Regions from separate parts of the Vibrio algarum genome, predicted to be linked through region 2. Evidence: predicted binding sites of a transcription regulator. Region 2 holds the regulator's gene; the other holds the start of a gene.
What was found. Region 2 encodes MetJ, which represses methionine synthesis genes. Its sites were predicted from a motif close to TTAGACNTNTANANGTCTAA; they were not measured.
Positions count from the first base shown of each region.

Region 1: metN (methionine ABC transporter ATP-binding protein MetN) is a predicted target of MetJ. The motif match lies at 4,810-4,829, and genes of this name have one in related genera.

Region 1 is NZ_JAQLOI010000001.1:1,189,943-1,200,734, reverse strand. It holds gene PGX00_RS05800 (hypothetical protein) at 1-193, shown strand, start outside; gene glyA (serine hydroxymethyltransferase) at 287-1,537, opposite strand; gene PGX00_RS05790 (YitT family protein) at 1,881-2,480, shown strand; gene PGX00_RS05785 (amidohydrolase) at 2,556-3,701, shown strand; gene PGX00_RS22880 (LacI family DNA-binding transcriptional regulator) at 3,721-3,792, opposite strand; gene PGX00_RS05780 (MliC family protein) at 3,798-4,094, opposite strand; gene gmhB (D-glycero-beta-D-manno-heptose 1,7-bisphosphate 7-phosphatase) at 4,105-4,659, opposite strand; gene metN (methionine ABC transporter ATP-binding protein MetN) at 4,928-5,962, shown strand; gene PGX00_RS05765 (methionine ABC transporter permease) at 5,952-6,629, shown strand; gene PGX00_RS05760 (MetQ/NlpA family lipoprotein) at 6,661-7,470, shown strand; gene PGX00_RS05755 (alpha/beta fold hydrolase) at 7,585-9,354, opposite strand; TPP riboswitch at 9,498-9,608, shown strand; gene thiD (bifunctional hydroxymethylpyrimidine kinase/phosphomethylpyrimidine kinase) at 9,687-10,577, shown strand; gene PGX00_RS05745 (ABC transporter ATP-binding protein) at 10,570-10,792, shown strand, end outside.
Region 2 is NZ_JAQLOI010000001.1:651,057-661,848, reverse strand. It holds gene ppc (phosphoenolpyruvate carboxylase) at 1-2,076, shown strand, start outside; gene PGX00_RS03315 (PadR family transcriptional regulator) at 2,436-2,975, shown strand; gene metF (methylenetetrahydrofolate reductase) at 3,065-3,952, opposite strand; gene PGX00_RS03305 (bifunctional aspartate kinase/homoserine dehydrogenase II) at 4,161-6,566, opposite strand; gene PGX00_RS03300 (O-succinylhomoserine (thiol)-lyase) at 6,567-7,733, opposite strand; gene metJ (met regulon transcriptional regulator MetJ) at 7,950-8,270, shown strand; gene PGX00_RS03290 (malic enzyme-like NAD(P)-binding protein) at 8,414-9,673, opposite strand; gene rpmE (50S ribosomal protein L31) at 9,867-10,082, opposite strand; partial or broken gene priA (primosomal protein N') at 10,401-10,792, shown strand, end outside.

The DNA.
Region 1 (10,792 bases), 540 kb from region 2:
TGATGGCCGCGTAAGAATTATTTGCGAAGATGACTCTAAATTCACTATGAACAGTGAAGACACACTAGAGATAATGCGTGACATTAATATCGACTACTGTACGGGTGAAGGTCTTTCTAAATTTAACGAAAGTCGCCGTTATTACTCATTTGAATGTAAATCAGGTACAACTCTGAGTATCAATAAAGAATAATGAAACAGTCGCCGTAAATAAAAACGCGAGCCTTTATTAAGCTCGCGTTTTTTTGTGCTCTAAAATAGGGTTATCGAAAACCCTACTTATGGTCTAAGCGTATACAGGTAGACGCTTACAAATTTCTAGTACTTTTTGCTTGGTTGCTTCAATGGTCGTCTCATCGTTGATGTTGTCTAGGACATCACACATCCAACCAGCTAACGCCTTAGCATCTTCCTCGGTGAAACCACGACGTGTAATCGCAGGAGAACCAACACGAATACCAGAAGTTACAAAAGGGCTACGAGGATCGTTAGGCACTGAGTTTTTGTTTACGGTAATGTTAGCGGCACCTAGTGCTGCATCCGCTTCTTTACCTGTAATGTCTTTATCAATTAAATCAACAAGAAATAGATGATTCTCAGTTGAACCAGAAACAATATTGTAACCACGTGCAATAAATTCAGAAACCATTGCTTTAGCATTAGCAACAACGCGAGCTTGGTACTCTTTAAACTCTGGTTCCATCGCTTCTTTAAATGCAACCGCTTTACCCGCGATAACATGCATTAGTGGGCCACCCTGACCACCAGGGAATACAGCAGAATTTAGTTTTTTGTACATGTCTTCACCAGCGTTTGAAAGAATCAAACCACCACGAGGACCGGCAAGTGTTTTATGAGTAGTTGTTGTAACCACATGGGCATGTGGTAATGGCGTAGGATAAACACCTGCAGCAATCAAACCAGCAACGTGGGCCATATCAACAAACAGGTAAGCATCTACTTTATCTGCGATTTCACGCATGCGAGCCCAATCAACAACCTGAGAATAAGCAGAAAAACCACCGATAATCATTTTAGGTTTATGCTCAACAGCCAACTGCTCCATTTCGTCATAATTAATTTGACCAGCTTCATCAATACCGTAAGGGATAACGTTATAATGCTTACCAGAGAAGTTAACTGGTGAACCATGAGTAAGGTGACCACCATGTGCTAAGCTCATACCTAATACGGTATCGCCCGGCTTAAGCAACGCCATATAAACAGCACTGTTTGCCTGTGATCCGGAGTGTGGTTGCACGTTAGCATATTCACATTCAAAAAGCTGACATGCACGATCAATAGCAAGTGACTCGGCTTTATCTACATATTCACAACCACCGTAATAACGCTTGCCAGGATAACCTTCTGCGTATTTGTTGGTTAGCTGTGAACCTTGAGCTTCCATTACTCGAGGACTGGTGTAGTTTTCTGAAGCGATTAGCTCAATATGCTCTTCTTGGCGAAGAGTCTCTTCTTGTATTGCAGCATATAGCTCTGCATCATAATCAGCAATGTTCATGTCACGCTTTAGCATCTGTATCTCCTGACTCAGATAATCTGAAATTCCTAAAAAACCACACAACCAACCAACGCAAACGTTTTCGTCGGTGTACTAAGTGGCGATATTCTACATAATTTGACCTATATCAGAAAGCAACTTAAGCAAAATAATCATGTGAATTTTTCATATTTCAGTTGAAATTAGTTCATACCAATAAATAGCGAAAGTTTGTCAACGTTAAACTGTCAACATCTTCCTTTACAGGGTGTAAATTGTCACTTACACGCCATACCTACAAATTTAGCCTCCAAGCTACCGAAAAACTCATTTTTTATCTACTATTCTGGCTACTTAATGCAACAAAAAAAGAAAAATGATGCAAAAACACTCAATCAAGGAAGACTGGATAGCGATACTCACTGGGACGTTTTTAACGGCTCAAGGCATATTTTTTCTACAATCGGCGAATCTTATTACAGGAGGTACCGCTGGACTTTCATTATTATTAAGTCAGTTAATACCATTTAGCTTTGGTACCTTCTATTTCTTTACAAATATCCCCTTTTTTATATTAGGTTGGCGCCGATTTGGTTTTCAGTTTGCAGTAAATAGTATTGTTTCTTGTGGCCTTGTATCTGTATTCGTGGACCACCTAGACATGGTGATAAGTATTGAGTCTGTTAATGCAATATACTGCGCTATCGCTGGTGGATTACTGATGGGGCTTGGTATGCTCATTTTATTTAGACACCGTTCAAGCTTAGGTGGTTTCAATATCTTCTGCCTTCTTGTTCAAGATAAAACCGGAATTTCTGTAGGTAAAACACAGCTTGGGATCGATAGCACTATTTTGGTGGCATCGTTCTTTTTCATCACTCCAACAATATTAGCCATATCAGTGCTTGGTGCGATTGTGCTAAATATCGTATTGGGTATGAACCATAAACCAGCACGCTATACAGTGACCTATAGTTAGCATTGCGTGTAACAAAATGGGATAGTATAGCCAAGCAGAATCAACCTATAAAAATAACACAATTGGATTAACCGCATGGATGCTACGTTAAACACGCTTTGTTTTGACCCGATCGAATTCAGAAAACAGTTGCACAGACAGCCCGAGCTATCTGTGCAAGAAAAACAAACATCAGCAATGATTTTCTCTCAACTAGAAAACTTCGGCTTATCCCCTACCGGTCACATCGGTGGATATGGCATCATCTGCATTGTAGACAGCGGTTATGACGGAGAAACAACCCTCTTTCGTGCTGATTTTGACGCACTCCCCATCAATGAGATAGCCACTCATGACCATGTGTCAGAAAATGTTGGTGTGATGCATGCCTGTGGGCATGATGGTCATACAAGTTCGCTGTTAATGGTAGCGGAACAACTTTCAAAATCGCCACCAAAAACAGGCAAAGTCATCTTACTGTTTCAGCCAGCAGAAGAGACCGGTACTGGCGCTTTATCCATGCTCAATGATAAAGCGCTCTCATCATTGAAGGTTGATAACGTTTTCGCCTACCACAACCTACCAGGCTATCCTCTCAATCAAATACTAATTAGAGAAGGTACATTCGCTTGCGCGTCTACCGGGATATCAATTGAGTTTGAAGGAAAAACTTCTCACGCTGCTAGACCTGAGAATGGCCTCAGTCCTTGCCTAGCGATGATCGAAACAGTTAATTACCTGCAAAGTATTCCGAATATGCACCCTGACGTTTTCAGCTTAGTCACCATAGTCCATGCAAGGCTTGGAGAAGAAGCATTTGGTATTGCTCCGGGTAATGCAAAAGTGATGGCTACCATGCGCAGTGATTGCAACCAAACCTTTTCGAATATGAAATCGAATTTACTTGCGATGCTAGATAAGTTACAACAAAAAACAGGCATTATCGTAAAAGTTGACTGGGATGAACCCTTCAATGCGGCTTTCAATTCGAGCAAACATTGTCAGATAATTAACCAACAAGCCAAACAGCTAGGTTTTACCGTTGAGAGCCTTAATGAGCCTATGCGTTGGTCGGAAGATTTTTCCGAGTTTTTACTGAAATGGAATGGTGCACTTTTTTGTATAGGAAGTGGGAATTCTCACCCTGAATTACACAATCCAGACTATGATTTCCCTGATGAGATACTGAAAACAGCCAGCCAACTATTCATTTCGATTGTTGACCAACTGCATTCTAATTAATACCCAGTAGGGTAATTAACTACAGGCGAGAAACCGTTGACTTACCTACTCCAGCGAGTTTTGCAATATCATGAATTGTCAATTTTCTCATGGTTATCAATTAGTAACCTGATCACAGTTTATGATGGTATCTGAGCCTAGGGTAACCATGGCACGTTTTCCTTTCAACCAAAGCATCAAATCACGCTCTGAATTTTCATACTTGCTACCGGACGCGGCTGGTACCTGTTGCAGTGAAATCCGTTTGTGCGCCATGACCATTTCAGCTGCTTGATCTTCAGTATGAGACACCGTGAACTGTGTTCCATTATTACAGGTATAAAGAGAATCTGTGGTTGAACCACATCCAACCAAAGCAAAAAAAATAGAGAAAAAAAGCCACTTAATATTCACAAGACATCCTTTACCGTTGTTTAAGATACTCTGGTACTTGTTTTATACTCTCTAAAACAACCGTAGCGAGAGACTCTCCCCTGTCTGTTACGGGCTTTCCTGTTCTAACGAGTATTTTTGTGCCAACACCAGCCGCTTCTGCTGCCATCATGTCTTCCGCTTTATCGCCTACCATGATTGAGTTCGCCATATCTATTTTCAAGAAGTCACGAGCAGAAATAAACATGCCTGGTTTCGGTTTGCGACAGTCACAATCTTGCTTGTAATCTCCGATACCGTGTTCAGGATGGTGTAAACAGTAATAAATACCGTCAAGTTCAACGCCATTGTCAACAAAATTCCAATCCATCCATTCCGTTAAAGAAAGAAACCTATCTTCGCTAAACAACCCGCGAGCAACACCAGATTGATTGGTCACTAGAACCAAAAGGTATCCCATCTGTTGTAATGTTTTCGTCGCTTCAAATACGCCATCGATAAATTCAAAATCATGTTCATCATGAACGTATCCGTGATCTACATTAATTACGCCATCTCGATCTAAAAACACAGCAGGTTTAGCCAAAGCCTTATCCTCAATAGAAATTTATAACGAAATTATTGCACGCTTTACACTGCTGATCATCATTTATCCTAAATTAACAAGTTTTTTCTTTCGCCGTTTTATAGCATTCAGAACTATTAAATATCCAAACAAAATAACCCAAATAGAGCTATGGACGTCTATACGTCAAGATACCTATTGACAAGGAAACGTGTTCACCATAGCATCGTCTACAGTTTAGAAAGTTAACCAGTACTTTATTCTGGTTATTCCAATTAGGTTTTATTAAATGATTGAAATTAGCAACGTTAACAAGGTTTTCTATCAAGGTGAAAAAGAAATTCACGCCTTAGTAGACATCAACCTGTCTATCTCACAAGGAAGTATTTTTGGTGTTATAGGCTCATCTGGTGCAGGTAAAAGCACACTTATCCGCTGTGTAAACATGCTCGAAGCTCCTACACAGGGTAGCGTTGTTGTGGATGGTGTCGATCTCACACTGCTTTCCAAATCAGAATTAAGTGAAGCTCGGCGTAATATTGGAATGATATTCCAACACTTTAATTTGCTCTCTTCTCGTACTGTTTTTAATAATATAGCCCTGCCCCTAGAGCTAGCAGGCATCAATAAAGAGACGATTAATACTAAGGTTAGCGAACTGCTATCCTTAGTCGGTCTTGCCGACAAACGTGATACTTATCCTGCCAATCTAAGCGGTGGTCAAAAACAACGGGTTGCTATTGCAAGAGCATTAGCGTCTGACCCTAAAGTATTGCTGTGCGATGAAGCAACCAGTGCCCTTGACCCAGCAACAACACAATCGATTCTTGAACTACTTAGAGAGATTAATCGAAAATTAAACATCACTATTCTTCTGATTACTCACGAGATGGATGTTGTAAAAGGTATATGCCATCAAGTGGCCATCATTGGTGACGGAGAATTGGTAGAACAAGGCACGGTAGGCGAAATTTTCGCTCACCCTAAAACAGAGCTCGCTCATAGCTTTATTCGTTCAACTCTGGACCTTTCAATACCGGAAGATTACCAAGCCCGGTTACAAACAAATAGAATCGAGGGATCTCATCCACTCGTGCGACTCGAATTTACCGGAGAAACAGTCGACGCACCACTAATGAGCCAAATCTCGCGCCAGTTTAATATCGATGTGAGCATCTTAAGCTCTGATCTTGATTACGCTGGTGGGGTAAAGTTCGGCATGATGGTCGCAGAATTATTCGGCTCGGAACACGATGACAACGCTGCCATCGCATTCTTAAAAGAGCACAAAGTAAAAGTAGAGGTACTTGGTTATGTCCTTTGATTCCATTGCTCAATGGTTAAGTCTTAATAGCAAATTGTTGTTAGGGGCCACAGGAGAAACACTTTATATGGTCGCGGTTTCCGGCTTTGTCGGATTTGCCGTTGGTATTCCATTGGGTGTTATATTACACATCACCAAAAAAGGTGGCCTCGCTGAAAATACGAAACTTAATAGCATTTTAGGAGCCATCGTAAACATTGGACGCTCGGTACCCTTTCTTGTCCTTATGGTAGCTATTATTCCAGTAACAAAGCTTCTTGTGGGTACTTTTATAGGAACAACAGCAGCCATCGTTCCACTGACCATAGGAGCGATTCCGTTTGTCGCACGCTTAATTGAAGGCGCTTTGCTTGAAGTCCCAAGCGGCCTTGTAGAAGCGGCACAATCTATGGGTGCAAAACCTACCCAAATTATCACCAAGGTACTACTCCCAGAAGCCTTACCGACCATAGTAAATGCCGTCACCATCACACTCGTTACCCTAGTCAGTTATTCCGCTATGGCAGGTACTGTTGGAGGTGGAGGTTTAGGTGATGTCGCTATCCGCTACGGCTTTCACCGATATGACGTTGTCATCATGGCCGTCACAGTCGTTATGCTTATAGTACTGGTACAAATAATTCAATCAATTGGCGATGCATTCGTCCGTCGTGTAGACCACAGATAATAATAAACACAACAATTACAGGAGATGTAACATGAAATTTAGCCTTAAAAATTTACTTATCACCGCAACGGCAGCATCAGCGCTAGTATTAGCTGGATGTGGTGACAAAGAAGTAGACACCAACAAAATAAAAATTGGCGTAATGGCTGGCGCAGAAGCTCAAGTCGCTGAAGTTGCAGCGAAAGTCGCTAAAGAAAAATACAACCTAGATGTTGAGCTAGTCACGTTCACCGACTACGTTACACCAAATGCCGCCCTCGATGATGGTTCTGTAGATATCAATGCTTTCCAACATAAACCATACCTTGACCAACAAATTTCAGACCGTGGTTACAAACTCGCTATTGCAGGCAACTCGTTTGTTTACCCTATTGCTGGCTATTCTAAGCAAGTTACTTCAGTAGACCAAATTGCCGATGGATCACGTATTGCCGTTCCTAACGACCCTACTAACCTTGGTCGTTCGTTGCTACTCCTAGAGCAACAAGGTCTAGTTAAATTGCGCGCAGATGTTGGCCTTTCTGGCACTATTCGCGATATCGTAGAAAACCCAAAAAACATTACTATTGTTGAGCTAGATGCCGCTCAGTTACCTCGCTCTCTAGACGATGTAGCGTTATCCATCATCAACACCACTTACGCAAGCAGCATCGATTTAACGCCAGAGAAGGACGGTATCTTCGTCGAAGACAAAGAATCGCCATACGTTAACTTAATTGTTGCTCGCACCGAGAATGTTGACTCAGAAAAAGTACAAAATTTTGTGAAAGCGTACCAAACAGACGAAGTCTACCAGGCTGCTTCAGAGATCTTTAAAGGCGGTGTAGTCAAAGGCTGGTAGTTTATCACTACTTGCGTCATTAATTCTTAGATTAGAATTCCTTAAACTACAATAAACAAAAGCCGGACTACGTATCCGGCTTTTTTATTTTAATTGTTTATTAAGCTATACACCTCAACTCTGCTCTGCAGATATAGATTGTAATATCTCACTCCAGCGATGATAGACGAGTAAATGACCCAAGTTGTCAATTTCATTAAACTTAGAATGTTCAATAAGACGATGAAACTTACGTGCCAACTGAACGGGAACATGTTGATCTAAACTGCCATGCCATATCGTTACAGGTGAAACGATATTTTCAAAATTGATATTCCAAAGACGGCTCAAAATGACCAAATCTTCGCTAAATGCAATTGGTCCCTGCCTCATCGCCTCTCTAAACGCCAATAAAAAGTTATCGGTCACTTCCGTTTCTGATAGAGCTGCAGCATCACTTTCACACAAATGTTGGTAGACCTGATCAAAATAGAGTTCATGGTCTTTCATCAGGTTATTGGTAATGATTTTTAACAATGGATGAAGAACTGTTGGGGCGCGCATCGCTATCTGAGCCAAAAATTTGTTGCTAGATTTGACACCATGGAACAAGTTAATGGGCTGAAAAGGCGTCACGGAACTCACTAAAGAGGTATGAACGATACGCTCCTTTAATACGGACGCTGTTGCTAACGCAAAAGGGCCTCCACCACAAAATCCAATCAACGAAAACCGCCCTATATTAAGGTTATCTGCTAATGCTTCAACATCGTAAGCAATACTCGTTAATGTTCGATTTGGATCTGCGGATGATAAACCAAACCCCGGCCGGTCAATAGTGATCAAACGGATATTATGGTCAAAAAGTACTTTATTATCGGGATGCTGCTGTAGCCTTGACCCCGTACTCGGTGGCAAAACAATGACAGGAACGCCGCTTGTTCTTCCAATATCGCTGAACCCCAGCTGTCGACCATTGCTTACTTCACAGACATGATGGTATCGCGCAGAGTCAAAAATAAACTTAGATTTTAACTGGCCATTATTGTCACAAACTTCCGAAGTAGAATTAACCAAAACAAGTTTCATCAACTCACTTTGTCGGTGACAACCTGTTTTCTGAAATACTGACTTTAACTGGGTTCGGATGGTATTGATTGATACGCCATGACTCTCACTAATTTCATTCAACGTTTTATTGTGAGCTAAGTTTTCGACCAGTTTTTGCTCCGCTTTGGTTAGCTCGTATTGTCGGCTAAATGCAGACAAATTGGGCTTTGTATCCACATTTTGATTGGCAAACAGTACCAAGATATTACTACCTAGCTGATATTGGTCATCTATCCGTGACAAACTGATACTTACCGGATTGGTTTGAAAGCTATCACGTAACCGCATCGTTGTTTCACGAACTTGGCCATTGGGTTCGGTTAGTTGAGATATCAGTTTATCGAACTGTCTCTGCTGAGAGTTATGATGAAACTTAATACGCTGATTATCAATCATAACTAAAGCGGTGGTTTTTAATAGTTCAGAGGCTAAGCGGTTTTGTTGCAGTATTTGCCCATTTGGCGCGCAAACAAAGGCTGGCAATGGTAAGAAGTCGAACAAACTAAGTTGTAGGTGCTCTTGTTCGTCGTTGTCTTTAATCCGATTACTAATTGCCGCGCTTCGTTCTAAATGCTCCACTATGGTAGATATCTGAGAAAGGCTTCGATACCTTTCAACTTCTTGCATAGATATACGTTGATTTACCTGTCGTGTAGCACTAACCATTTGTTCGGCTTCTATTGGAGGCAAGGTGGATGCTATCCGTTCCAATAATATCGGCCACTGGGTTGGATCTAGAGCGGTATCGTAGATCTGTGCAACCAGTTCTGGAGAAATCTGACCGTTCGCATCCATTATAGAGTTCTCTATGCTGCTGTAGGATTATACTTCTAACCACTATATTATCGTTCAACACCAATACAAACATTGACGGGAGTCACTATGGACTCTTTTCGTTAACGTATGAATTTGCTACACTCTTTCGGAAAATAAAATTTAGATATTAGTCGGGGAGCTAAGGGCCACAACCCAAAGCTGAGACCATTTCGATGGGACCCGTTGAACCTGATGCAGTTAACACTGACGTAGGGAACTAATAGCCATGCCAAGTTAGTGTCTCTACGTCCCGTAGTATTTCCCTCTATCTGGCTGCTGTTATTCCTATACGCTAACGTTTAGGAACCCACATGACAGCAAAGAACTCAACACCAATTGTCCTTACCATTGCAGGCTCAGATAGTAGCGGCGGCGCAGGTATTCAAGCTGATATCAAAGCTATTTCAGCAACAGACAGCTACGCCTGTTCAGTCATCACCGCCCTCACAGCACAAAACACTCAAGGTGTTTCGGGTATTTTCTCCATATCACCTGAATTTGTAGAACAGCAGATAGACGCCGTATTTAACGATCTCAATGTCCAAGCGGTAAAGATAGGGATGCTGAGTGACGTTCAAATAATAAAAACCGTTGCTAGAAAATTACGCCAATACAAACCTAAACACCTTGTCATTGACCCGGTCATGGTGGCAACAAGTGGCGACCTTCTTCTAGAAAAGCAGGCCATTACCACCCTTAAAACTCTACTTTTGCCCTTAGCTGAAATTATTACACCCAACCTTCCTGAAGCGGCCGCTTTAACAGGCGAGCCAATACCAAAAACTGAATCTGAAATGAATGCCCTTATAGGGAAACTCAGAGCGCTAGATACTCAAAATGTGCTACTTAAAGGTGGGCATCTAGAATCTGAAAATACCAGTACCGACCTATTGATAACAAAAGACAACGTCACTCGACTATCCACACCACGCATTCACACACAAAATACCCACGGAACTGGTTGTACACTGTCATCCGCCATCACCAGTTATCTCGCTCAAGGATATAGCCTTATCGAAGCAGTCCAACTCGGCAAGCACTATATTACCCAAGCTATTTTACACGCTGACGAATTGGATATTGGTTGTGGTCATGGCCCTGTCCATCATTTTTTCCATGGTTCTCAATTCATTCCATCCCCGACTCCACTTTCAATCCAAAAAATAATCACAAAATCACAAGTTGATGTCGAGCATGAATAATTCTGTACTCATAGAACTAAACAACACGGTTTTAGGTTACAAGGATGGCCACCAGCCTATAATTTCTGGGGTTAACATGCAGATAATGACTCGAGAATGGACCTGTATTTTAGGCAGAAGTGGTTGTGGAAAAACCACTCTTCTTCGTTTTCTCGCTGGCTTATTAAAAGATAATCTGATTTGGCAAGGAAACCTAATAACTCACCTTAATGGTG
Region 2 (10,792 bases):
TGGCATTCTGATGATATGCGTAAAGAGCGACCAACTCCTCTTGATGAGGCCAAATGGGGCTTTGCCGTTGTAGAAAATTCATTATGGGAAGCAGTACCTGAGTTTTTACGAGAATTCAATGACCGAGTGACGGATTATCTTGGCGAAGGGCTTCCTATTGATGCTCGTCCGGTTCATTTTTCTTCTTGGATGGGTGGCGATAGAGATGGCAACCCATTTGTGACTCATGAGATTACTCATGAGGTTCTTCACCTATCGCGCTGGAAAGCCGCTGATCTATATCTAGGCGATATTAATGAACTCGTCAGTGAGCTATCTATGATCGAATGTACTGACGAACTTAGACAACTTGCCGGCGAAGAGCATGAACCTTATCGCGCCGTATTAAAAAAAATCAGAACACTGTTAACCGATACACTCGAAGTGTTAGACGCAAAAATTAATCGAACTGACGTTCCGAATAAAGCCATATTAGAGAATGTTGAACAGTTATGGACTCCTCTTTACGCTTGTTATCAATCGCTACATCAATGCGGAATGGGTGTCATTGCTGACGGTTCACTGCTCGATAGTCTACGTCGAGTGAAAGCATTCGGTGTCCACCTTGTACGTTTAGACATTCGTCAAGAAAGTACTCGTCACTCAGATGTACTTTCGGAACTCACACGGTACTTAGGTATTGGTGATTATGATCATTGGAGTGAACAAGATAAAATTTCATTTCTTGTCAATGAGTTAAGTTCAAAACGACCGCTCCTCCCTCGCAACTGGCAGCCTTCTGAACCGGTTCAAGAGGTTTTAGACACCTGTAGGATAATTGCTAGTCAATCTCGTGAGGCATTTGGTTCTTACGTCATCTCAATGGCAAGAACTGCATCAGATGTACTCGCGGTACACTTACTACTTCAAGAGTCTGGTTGTCAGTTCCGAATGGATGTATGTCCACTTTTTGAAACACTAGATGACTTGAACAATTCAGAAGCCGTAATCAAACAGTTACTCGAGATAGATTGGTATAGAGGCTTTATCCAAAATCACCAAATGGTCATGATTGGTTATTCTGATTCAGCTAAAGATGCTGGTGTGATGTCAGCTGGTTGGGCTCAATATAGTGCTATGGATGCGTTAGTCCGCGTATGTGAAGAAGCGAATATCGAGCTAACACTCTTCCATGGCCGTGGAGGCACAATAGGTCGCGGTGGGGCTCCAGCACATGCGGCACTCCTTTCTCAGCCACCAAAAAGCCTAAAAGGTGGCCTACGAGTCACTGAACAAGGTGAAATGATTCGTTTCAAGCTTGGCTTGCCAGATATAGCTGTAAACAGCTTTAATCGATACGCGAGTGCTATTCTTGAAGCTAACTTGTTACCACCTCCTAGCCCAAAACAAGAATGGCGCGATCTAATGGAGGTTCTGTCACAAGTTTCCTGTGAAGCGTACCGTTCTATTGTTAGGGGTGAACCTGACTTCGTTCCGTATTTTAGGGCCGCGACACCAGAGCGAGAGCTTGGTATGTTACCTTTGGGATCACGACCATCCAAAAGAAACCCTAACGGCGGCGTTGAAAGCTTAAGAGCGATTCCTTGGATATTCTCTTGGAGCCAAAACAGATTAGTTTTACCTGCTTGGTTAGGGGCTGGTGAATCGATACAGTACTCTATCGACAAAGGTCACCAGAACTTATTAGAAGAGATGTGTCGCGAATGGCCTTTCTTTTCTACCCGCCTTGGTATGCTAGAAATGGTTTATTCAAAATCGAATATTGAGATTTCACGCTATTATGATCAAAGGCTAACAGATAAATCACTTTGGCGATTAGGGGATCAATTACGAGACCAGTTGCAAAAAGATATTAAAGCGGTTCTTAATGTAGAGAACAATGAAAACTTAATGCAAAGTGATCCGTGGGGGCTAGAATCGATCCGATTACGTAACATTTATGTTTTACCGATGAACATCCTTCAAGCAGAGCTGTTATACCGGACTCGTCAAGCAGATGAGCCATCTTCCGAACTAGAAGAAGCATTGATGGTAACAATCGCAGGCATTGCTGCTGGCATGCGCAACACAGGATAGTAATTAAACCCAAAAACAGGACATAATGCCTCACCTTTACAGCATATTGTCCTGTTTTTTCTCCACCCTGAGAGATTTATCATCCTTTTGAGACAATTTGCCCCTTTTTTTGATTTTCACAACAAAATTTAATGGTATGCTTACGCCCCATTGTGCTCCAAATATCGACTATACTAATAACAAGCACAATAATAAGGAATCAAACTCCACAGGCTTCTAGGTGAATATCGGCTGAAGATAAGAGTAACGAATAAACGCAGATTTATCGTTATTCTGAACTGCAAATTGATGAGTGTCATAAAGCACGTACGCAGTTCAAAGATGTGAGTTTTTATATTACTAATTATTGGATTTAAGACATGTCATTACCACACGTAATCCTTACCGTTTTAAGCACTCGTGATGCTACCGGGTACGATATCACCAAAGAGTTTTCATATAGTATCGGCTATTTTTGGAAAGCGAGTCATCAGCAAGTTTATAGAGAGCTCAATAAAATGGCTCAAAATGAACTCGTCACTTGTGTTTTACAGCCACAAGACGGCAAACCAGATAGAAAAGTTTATTCAATTACAGAAGCCGGACGTCGTGCATTAGGCGAGTGGTTTGAACTACCTACAGCACAACCAACTGTTAGAGATGAATTCAGCGCTAAGTTAATGGCTTGCGCTATAGAATCTGCGGATTCTTTCAAAGAACAAGTCTCGACACTTATTGGTGAATCTAAACAGTTAGTCAATCATTACAAAGAGATTGAAGCAACTTATTATGGTGATCCAACCAAACTAGACAGGCATGCTAAATTAGAACGTCTTACGCTTAGACGTAACCTAATTATACGTGAAGCTTGGGTAGGTTGGGCAGAAGAAGTCTATGCAGAAATAGAATCAATGGATTAGGACGAGCCAGTTCATTCCTTTGTTTCTAAAACATAAAAGGGTTGATGTACATACATCAACCCTTTTATCGTTATGTTTATCGGTTCACTTTATTTTGTTGGTCTTACACCGAGTGTATGACACAACGCAAACGTCATTTCTGCTCGGTTTAGTGTATAGAAGTGAAAATCCTTTACTCCTTCCCTACTCAAGATTCTAACCATATCAATCGCTTGGCTTGCACCAACTAATTGACGAGTTGTTGGATCATCTTCTAAACCAGCGAACTGCTGAGCCATCCATCCTGGAACTTTCACATGATTCATTGCTGCAAAGCGAGACGCTTGAGTAAAGTTAGATACTGGTAGAATTCCCGGTACAATCTCTACATCAATACCAGCACTCACACAACGATCTCGGAATCTGAGGTAGCTTTCAACATCAAAGAAAAATTGAGTGATTGCGCGGTTAGCACCCGCATCCACTTTTCTTTTCAGATTAAGTAGGTCTGACTGGGCACTTTTTGCTTCTGGATGCACCTCAGGAAATGCCGCGACTGAGATATCAAAATCATGACGTGATTTAAGCAACGTCACTAAGTCGGATGCGTACATATCAGGTGCACCGCCACCAGCGGGGATATCACCACGTAAAGCGACAATATTACGGATACCGTTTGTCCAATAGTCTTCTGCTATTTCTACAAGCTCATCGCGGCTTGCGTCGATGCAGGTTAAGTGTGGAGCCGCCACTAAGCCTGTCTGCTCTTTTATTTCTTTAATTATGGAATGGGTACGATCGCGCTCACCAGAGTTTGCACCATAGGTAACAGAAACAAATTTAGGTTGAAGCGTTTTCAACCGATGAACTGAGTTCCACAGGGTTTCTTCCATTTTTTCGCTGCTTGGCGGGAAAAATTCAAAAGAGACATTAATGTCACCAAGCTCCGCAATATTCTGATTCAAGGCGTCTAGATGACTAGCGTGTGAATAACTCATAGTTCTCTCCCATTCGGGGCTGATAGATGTTGTGTTGTTTTATTATTTTGACGTTTAGACGTCTATATGTCTGTAGAATGTAATGAAATGAGATCAATGTCAACACGATGATCATGAACTTTTTTCATGTAACTGGTGAGAATTGTTCAAGACCTAACTAAAATAAGAAAAATCCCCATTTGCATGGGGATTAATTTTAATATGAAAACTAAAGCAAATTAGATATACGATTAATATCTGATTGCAACGCGCCTGCGGTGACTTCTCTGCCGGCACCAGGGCCTCGAATAACTAAAGGATTATCTTTATACCATGCACTTTCTATAGCAAAAATATTGTCACATGGAAGTAAGTTTGCCAATGCGTGTTCTCTATTTAGCTCTTCTATTCCAACGGTTGCCTTACCACCTCTTTGTAACCGGGCAACATAACGCAAAACCTTATCTTCACGTTGCGCTTTCTCCAACCGCTCCGCGAGCTGCTCACTTAACAGTTGACCTTGATCGAAAAACTGGTCAATAGACAAATCTTTCAATTGTTCGGGGATAAGAGATTCGACTTTCACACTTTCAGGTTCAATCTTTAAACCTGACTCTCTAGCAAGAATCACCAATTTCCTCATTACATCGGAACCATCTAAGTCACAACGAGGATCAGGTTCAGTTAACCCTTGTTGCCAAGCTAACTCTACAAGCTCACTGAATGGGACAGAACCGTCAAATTGCTGAAAAAGCCAAGATAACGTACCAGAAAAAATCCCAGAAAGTGCTGTTATCTCATCACCGCTTTCTCGTAAATCGCGAACGGTATGGTTAATAGGTAAACCGGCTCCAACCGTTGCGTTATAGAACCAATGCCGACCAGTTTTTGTAAAAGCATCCTGTACTTTGTGATAAAAGTCGCTAGAAGCTGAACCAGCCACTTTATTTGCTGAAATAAGATGGAAACCCTTTTCAGCAATATCAGGATACTTCATCGAAACCGCTTCGCTTGCAGTCACGTCTAACACAATGACTTCATCGTATTCTTGTTGATGACTAAGTTGCTCTAACCAATCATCACCATTACTGTCGATAGCTTCATCATCATAACGATTAACAACACTTGCTGAGTCGATACCATTAAAGTCCATCCAGTAGGTTTGACTGCCAACAATGCCAATCAAATCAAAACTCATACCTCGACGCTTCTCTAATTCAGTTTGCTGTTTAGAAAATAGTTCTAGCCAACTTGATCCAATATTTCCTTTACCACACAATACCAACCCAACGCGTTTTTGCGCCTGAAAGAGCTGAGTATGGATACCCTGTACAAGAACTGAGGTATCTGACGTTCGTAAAACAGCGGCTAAGCTCAAGCCTGATTCTGCATCACACATAAACTCAACGGGGGCATTTTTAAGCTGTTGATAAAAACCGTGGCTATGAATTGGGTTTTTTGTCACTCCTGCACCAACAGCAGCAACCATCGAGTAACCCTCTTTTAGACGGATATCAGCTTCAATTGCAGCATCATGTAAATAACCAAGAGCACCAGAAGCAACTTCAGCGGTATAAGCAAGAAGCAATTCACCTTGATCCGCTTGAACTTCATAGGCTAGCGGTTGGAGTTGCGCTCGTTGCAAGCTTTGTAAAACTTCGTCTTTGGCTCTTTCAAACTCATGAGCATGACTAAACAACAATTCAATAAGCAACACTTCATCTAACGAGGTAACTATCTTGGCTCCTCTACCAGAGGCCAATACTCTCTCTATTCGAGTGGACCCGGCTTCAGGTTGATAGCTACATCTAAGCTCTAAATCCATTGTACTCTGTGCGACCGGTTGCAAAGTTCTACTATGTAAAACAGGTGCAGCCAATCGAGCTAATTCGCTCGCTTCATCAAGTCGGAGAAGGGGAAGTAAGCACGCGTCATTAACCTTGCGAGGATCGGCACTATATACACCACATACATCACTCCAAATAGTCACTCGGCTCGTTTCCGCTAACGCACCAATCACCGTAGCGGAATAATCTGATCCGTTTCGACCAAGTAAAACCGTGTCACCTTGACGATTTTTAGCCATAAAACCTGTAACAACAAGTCGATGCTGAGAATGCTGCGCTAATACTTCTTTTAATAGCGGCCAAGAATTTGAACGGTCTACCTCTGGCTGCGTGCCAATATCAGCCCTTAAAAAATCTCGTGAATCTATTGCCACTGCAGGCATTTCTGCTTGAGATAGAAGTGCAGAAAGCAACCTCGATGACCATATTTCTCCATGTCCGAGAACCTGAGCTTCTTGCTCCAGAGTCAATGGAATTTGTAAATCACCCAAAGCAGAAAATTCCGTATGAAGACGATCCAATAATTCATTTGGAGATTCTAATAGCTGCTCTATCAAAGTCGAATGAAAATGACGTAACGACATAAGTAACTCATGCGCTGTTCGTCCATCTTTTTTTAACGCACTTAACCAATTTATAAGTTGGTTGGTCGTATCCCCAGCGGCAGACACAACAATTAAATCTTCACTTTGAGAGTACTCAGCAAGAATATTAACTACACGTTTATAACACTCTGCATCAGCTAAGCTGCTTCCACCAAACTTGTGAAGTTGACGCGTAACTGTCATTTAGACTGTCTCCTGAACTTTGTTAAATGCGTTTGTTAGATCTTCAATTAGATCTTCACTGTCTTCCAGTCCAACCGATAATCTCAGTAAAGACTGAGCGATGCCAGCCTCTTTAAGTGCTTCTTCACCCATTGCTCTATGAGTCATTGACGCTGGATGGCATATCAAACTTTCTACACCACCAAGCGATTCTGCTAGAGAAAAGAGAGTAAGTGCGCCAACAAACTCTTTTAGTTTTTCCATTGAACCATTAAATTCAAAACTTAACATTGAGCCAAAACCAGATTGTTGCTTCTTAGCAACCTCATGGCCCGGATGCTCAGGAAGGCTTGGATGATATATAGTTCCGACAAGTTCCTGTTTAGATAGGAAAGCTAAAATAGCTTGGGAGCTTTCTTCATGTATTCTCATACGAGCCCCTAGCGTTCTTATCCCACGCAATGTCATATAGCTATCGAAAGGCGTTCCTGTTGCTCCAATACAATTCCCCCACCATGCAAGCTCTTCTGCATGCTCTTTAGTCTTGGTTACTATTACACCACCAATGACGTCCGAATGGCCGTTTATATATTTGGTCGTTGAGTGAATCACAAAATCAGCACCCAGTTCTATAGGCTTTTGGTATATAGGTGTCATAAAGGTATTGTCGACTGCAACCAACGCATCAACAGCATGTGCTTTCTTGCACGTCTCTTCTATATCAACAACCCTTACAAGTGGGTTTGACGGCGTTTCTAGAAGAACCAATTTAGGTTTTTTAGCCAGAGCGGACTCAAGTGCTTGTTGGTCTGACTGATCGATAAAGAGAACATTAAAGTCGCCTTTTTGTGCCCTCGTATTAAATAGCCGATAAGTGCCCCCATAACAGTCATTAGGTGCCACAATAAGATCATTGGGGCCAATAAAAGCAGAAACCCATAAATTTAATGCTGATGTACCACAGTTTGTCACAACTGCACCACTTCCTGATTCCAGTTCAGAAAGTGCGAGCTCTAACATGCCTCGATTTGGGTTGCCTGATCGCGTGTAGTCATATTTCGGCACATCACCAAAACTAGGAAAACTATAATTAGTCGATAAGTAAATTGGAGGCACAACGGCATGAAACTGAGAGTCAGTTTCAATACCCGTTCGAACGGCGATAGTGGCAGGTTTCTTTTGTGTCATGAGCTGGCTTTCCTTTCGATAAAATCCGTTTTTATTTTCTTTATGGGCTAACTATAACTGAATCCCGGACATTAGAATCAATATCAAGACACTTTACTGCTAGTTTTTTGAGACGTCAATACCTCTAGACGTCTATATGTCTTTGCTTATGGCGGTAAATCCCGCTAGAATTCTATTCCATAATTATTTTATGACTATTTTGACAAAAGGTGAGCAATGGCTGATTGGAATGGCGAATACATAAGTCCATACGCAGAGCACGGAAAAAAGAGTGAACAAGTTAAGAAGATCACCGTTTCTATCCCTCTGAAAGTTTTGAAAATTTTGACTGATGAGCGTACCCGCCGTCAAATTAATAATTTACGACATGCAACGAATAGCGAGTTACTTTGCGAAGCATTTCTACACGCATATACAGGTCAGCCATTACCAACAGATGAAGATTTGAGAAAAGATCGCCCTGATGATATTCCAACTGAAGTTAAAAAATTAATGACAGAAATGGGAATTGAATTTGAAGCGTTTGATGAAGAGTAAATAATAAGCTTGAAAAAAGTCGTTCTAAATAACACTTTCGTGTAATGCTGCTCGATTAAGGTTATCTATACCTATTATCCTGACGAAACCGATGTCGTTACCTCCACAAAAGTGGTGATAACGACATCTATATTGAACCGATATTAACTCATATAATTTTTTGGTAGCTCAATTCTTGCAACGCCAGATTCTACCGCTGCTATCGCAACCGCTTTCGCCACGCGAGGTAGTAAACGAGGATCCATCGGTTTAGGAATAATATACTCATTGCTAAACTCTAACTTACTTACCCCTGCCGCCTTCAATACTTCTTCAGGAACAGGCTCTTTAGCAAGTTGACGTATCGCTTCAACCGCAGCCAGTTTCATTTCTGTATTTATTTCACTTGCACGCACATCTAGAGCGCCACGGAAAATAAATGGAAAACAGATAACATTATTTACTTGGTTTGGGTAATCAGAACGACCAGTACCCATAATGAGATCATCTCTTACTTGATGCGCTATTTCTGGTTTTATTTCAGGATCTGGATTCGAACATGCAAATACCACTGGCTTATCGGCCATAAGTTTGAGTGCTTCCGCAGGTAATAGATCCGGGCCAGAAACACCTAAGAACAAGTCTGCACCTTCAATAACATCTTCCAACGTACGTTTATCTGTATTATTCGCAAACATTTTCTTATATTCATTGAGATCTTCTCGGCGAGTATGGATCACACCTTTACGATCCAACATATAGATTTTTTCTCGCTGCGCGCCACACTTAATCAATAGCTCCATGCACGCTGTAGCTGCGGCACCAGCACCAAGACAAACAATCGTTGAATCGGCAAGTGTTTTACCTTGGAGTTCAATAGCATTTAGCATGCCTGCCGCAGTGACGATAGCCGTACCATGTTGATCATCGTGGAATACCGGCACATCGCAGCGTTCGATCAACTGACGCTCTATCTCAAAACAATCGGGGGCTTTAATATCTTCTAGGTTGATCCCACCAAAAGTATCGGCAATAGCGGAAACGGTATTAACAAACTCTTCAATAGTGCGATGTTTCACTTCGATATCAATAGAATCTAAACCAGCAAAACGTTTAAAGAGTAATGCTTTACCTTCCATTACTGGTTTTGATGCCATAGGACCTAAATTGCCCAAACCCAAGATAGCAGTACCGTTAGAAATCACAGCAACCGTGTTACCTTTTGCCGTATATTTATACACATTATCAATATTCTGTGCGATCTCTCTCACCGGCTCAGCAACACCTGGGCTGTATGCTAAGGCTAGATCTTCAGCTGAATCCGCTGGTTTAGTCAGTGCTACTGCAATTTTACCCGGAGTAGGGTAAGCATGATAATGAAGTGCTTGTTGACGAAAGTCATCTTGTTGGTTGTCTTCGGACATAAGATTTAGTTCCAGTTTCTATTAGGCAGGGGTGATTTTAAAAAGTACTCGTCTGTATTCGGGTAGATAGTAAATGATAGAAACAAAACTTCCTATACCGAAACGGATTAACGTCATAAAGTTTTGTTATTAGATATACGATCAAAAAAGGACGCCTAAGCGTCCTTTTAAATTCGGAATTACAACATAGCAATTATTTGCTAGATAGTGCACCGAAACGTTTGTTGAAGCGATCAACACGGCCGCCAGTATCAACGATACGTTGCTTACCAGTGTAGAACGGGTGACATTTGTCACATACGTCTAGGTGGATAGATTCTTTTGCTAGAGTCGAGTTAAACTCGAAAGAGTTGCCGCAAGAACAAGTTGCTTTAACTGCTTTATATTCAGGGTGGATACCTGTTTTCATGGGAAAACCTCATTATAGGCCGTGTCGCCATCCGATTCTAAGCCGGACACCACACGTATTTACATAACATGGTATAAATAGATATACCGTCAAGGCGCAGTATAGTAATGAAACAACGCACTGGGATCAACTAATTTGAATCTTTTTTCTACAATTTCTCCTTTTTTCACCTAGTTCACTTCTTCGGTACCACACCCCACCAATAGGCTTTTTAGATAGTTCACTACTTTATGACCCAGAAAATCAGCATTTCTCGTAATTAAGCAGCGTATCAACTACACTAACCCTTCGTTTCACTTAGCTGATTAACCATCAATAATGCGACCATCCATAGCTCAAATTGCCTTGCCAGTGCCACTAGACAAAAAGTTTGATTACCTAATTCAAGCTCATCAATTTCCAGTCGTTGGCGGTCGTGTTTCTGTCTCATTTGGCCGGCAAACCCTTGTTGGTATCGTTACCGCAATGGTTCATCAGTCGGACTTTCCAATCGATCAGTTAAAAAGCATCAAACAAGTATTAGATGTAGAACCCATTTGGCCAGATAACCTTTACACACTGCTCAATTGGTGCAGTCAATTCTACCAATACCCTCTAGGTGAAACCCTCAGCAATGCGCTCCCAACAGCGTTAAGAAAAGGAAAGTCAGCTGAATTTGCTTCGCTGATTGAATGGCAGATAACAGAAGCAGGTAAAAATCAATTAATGAG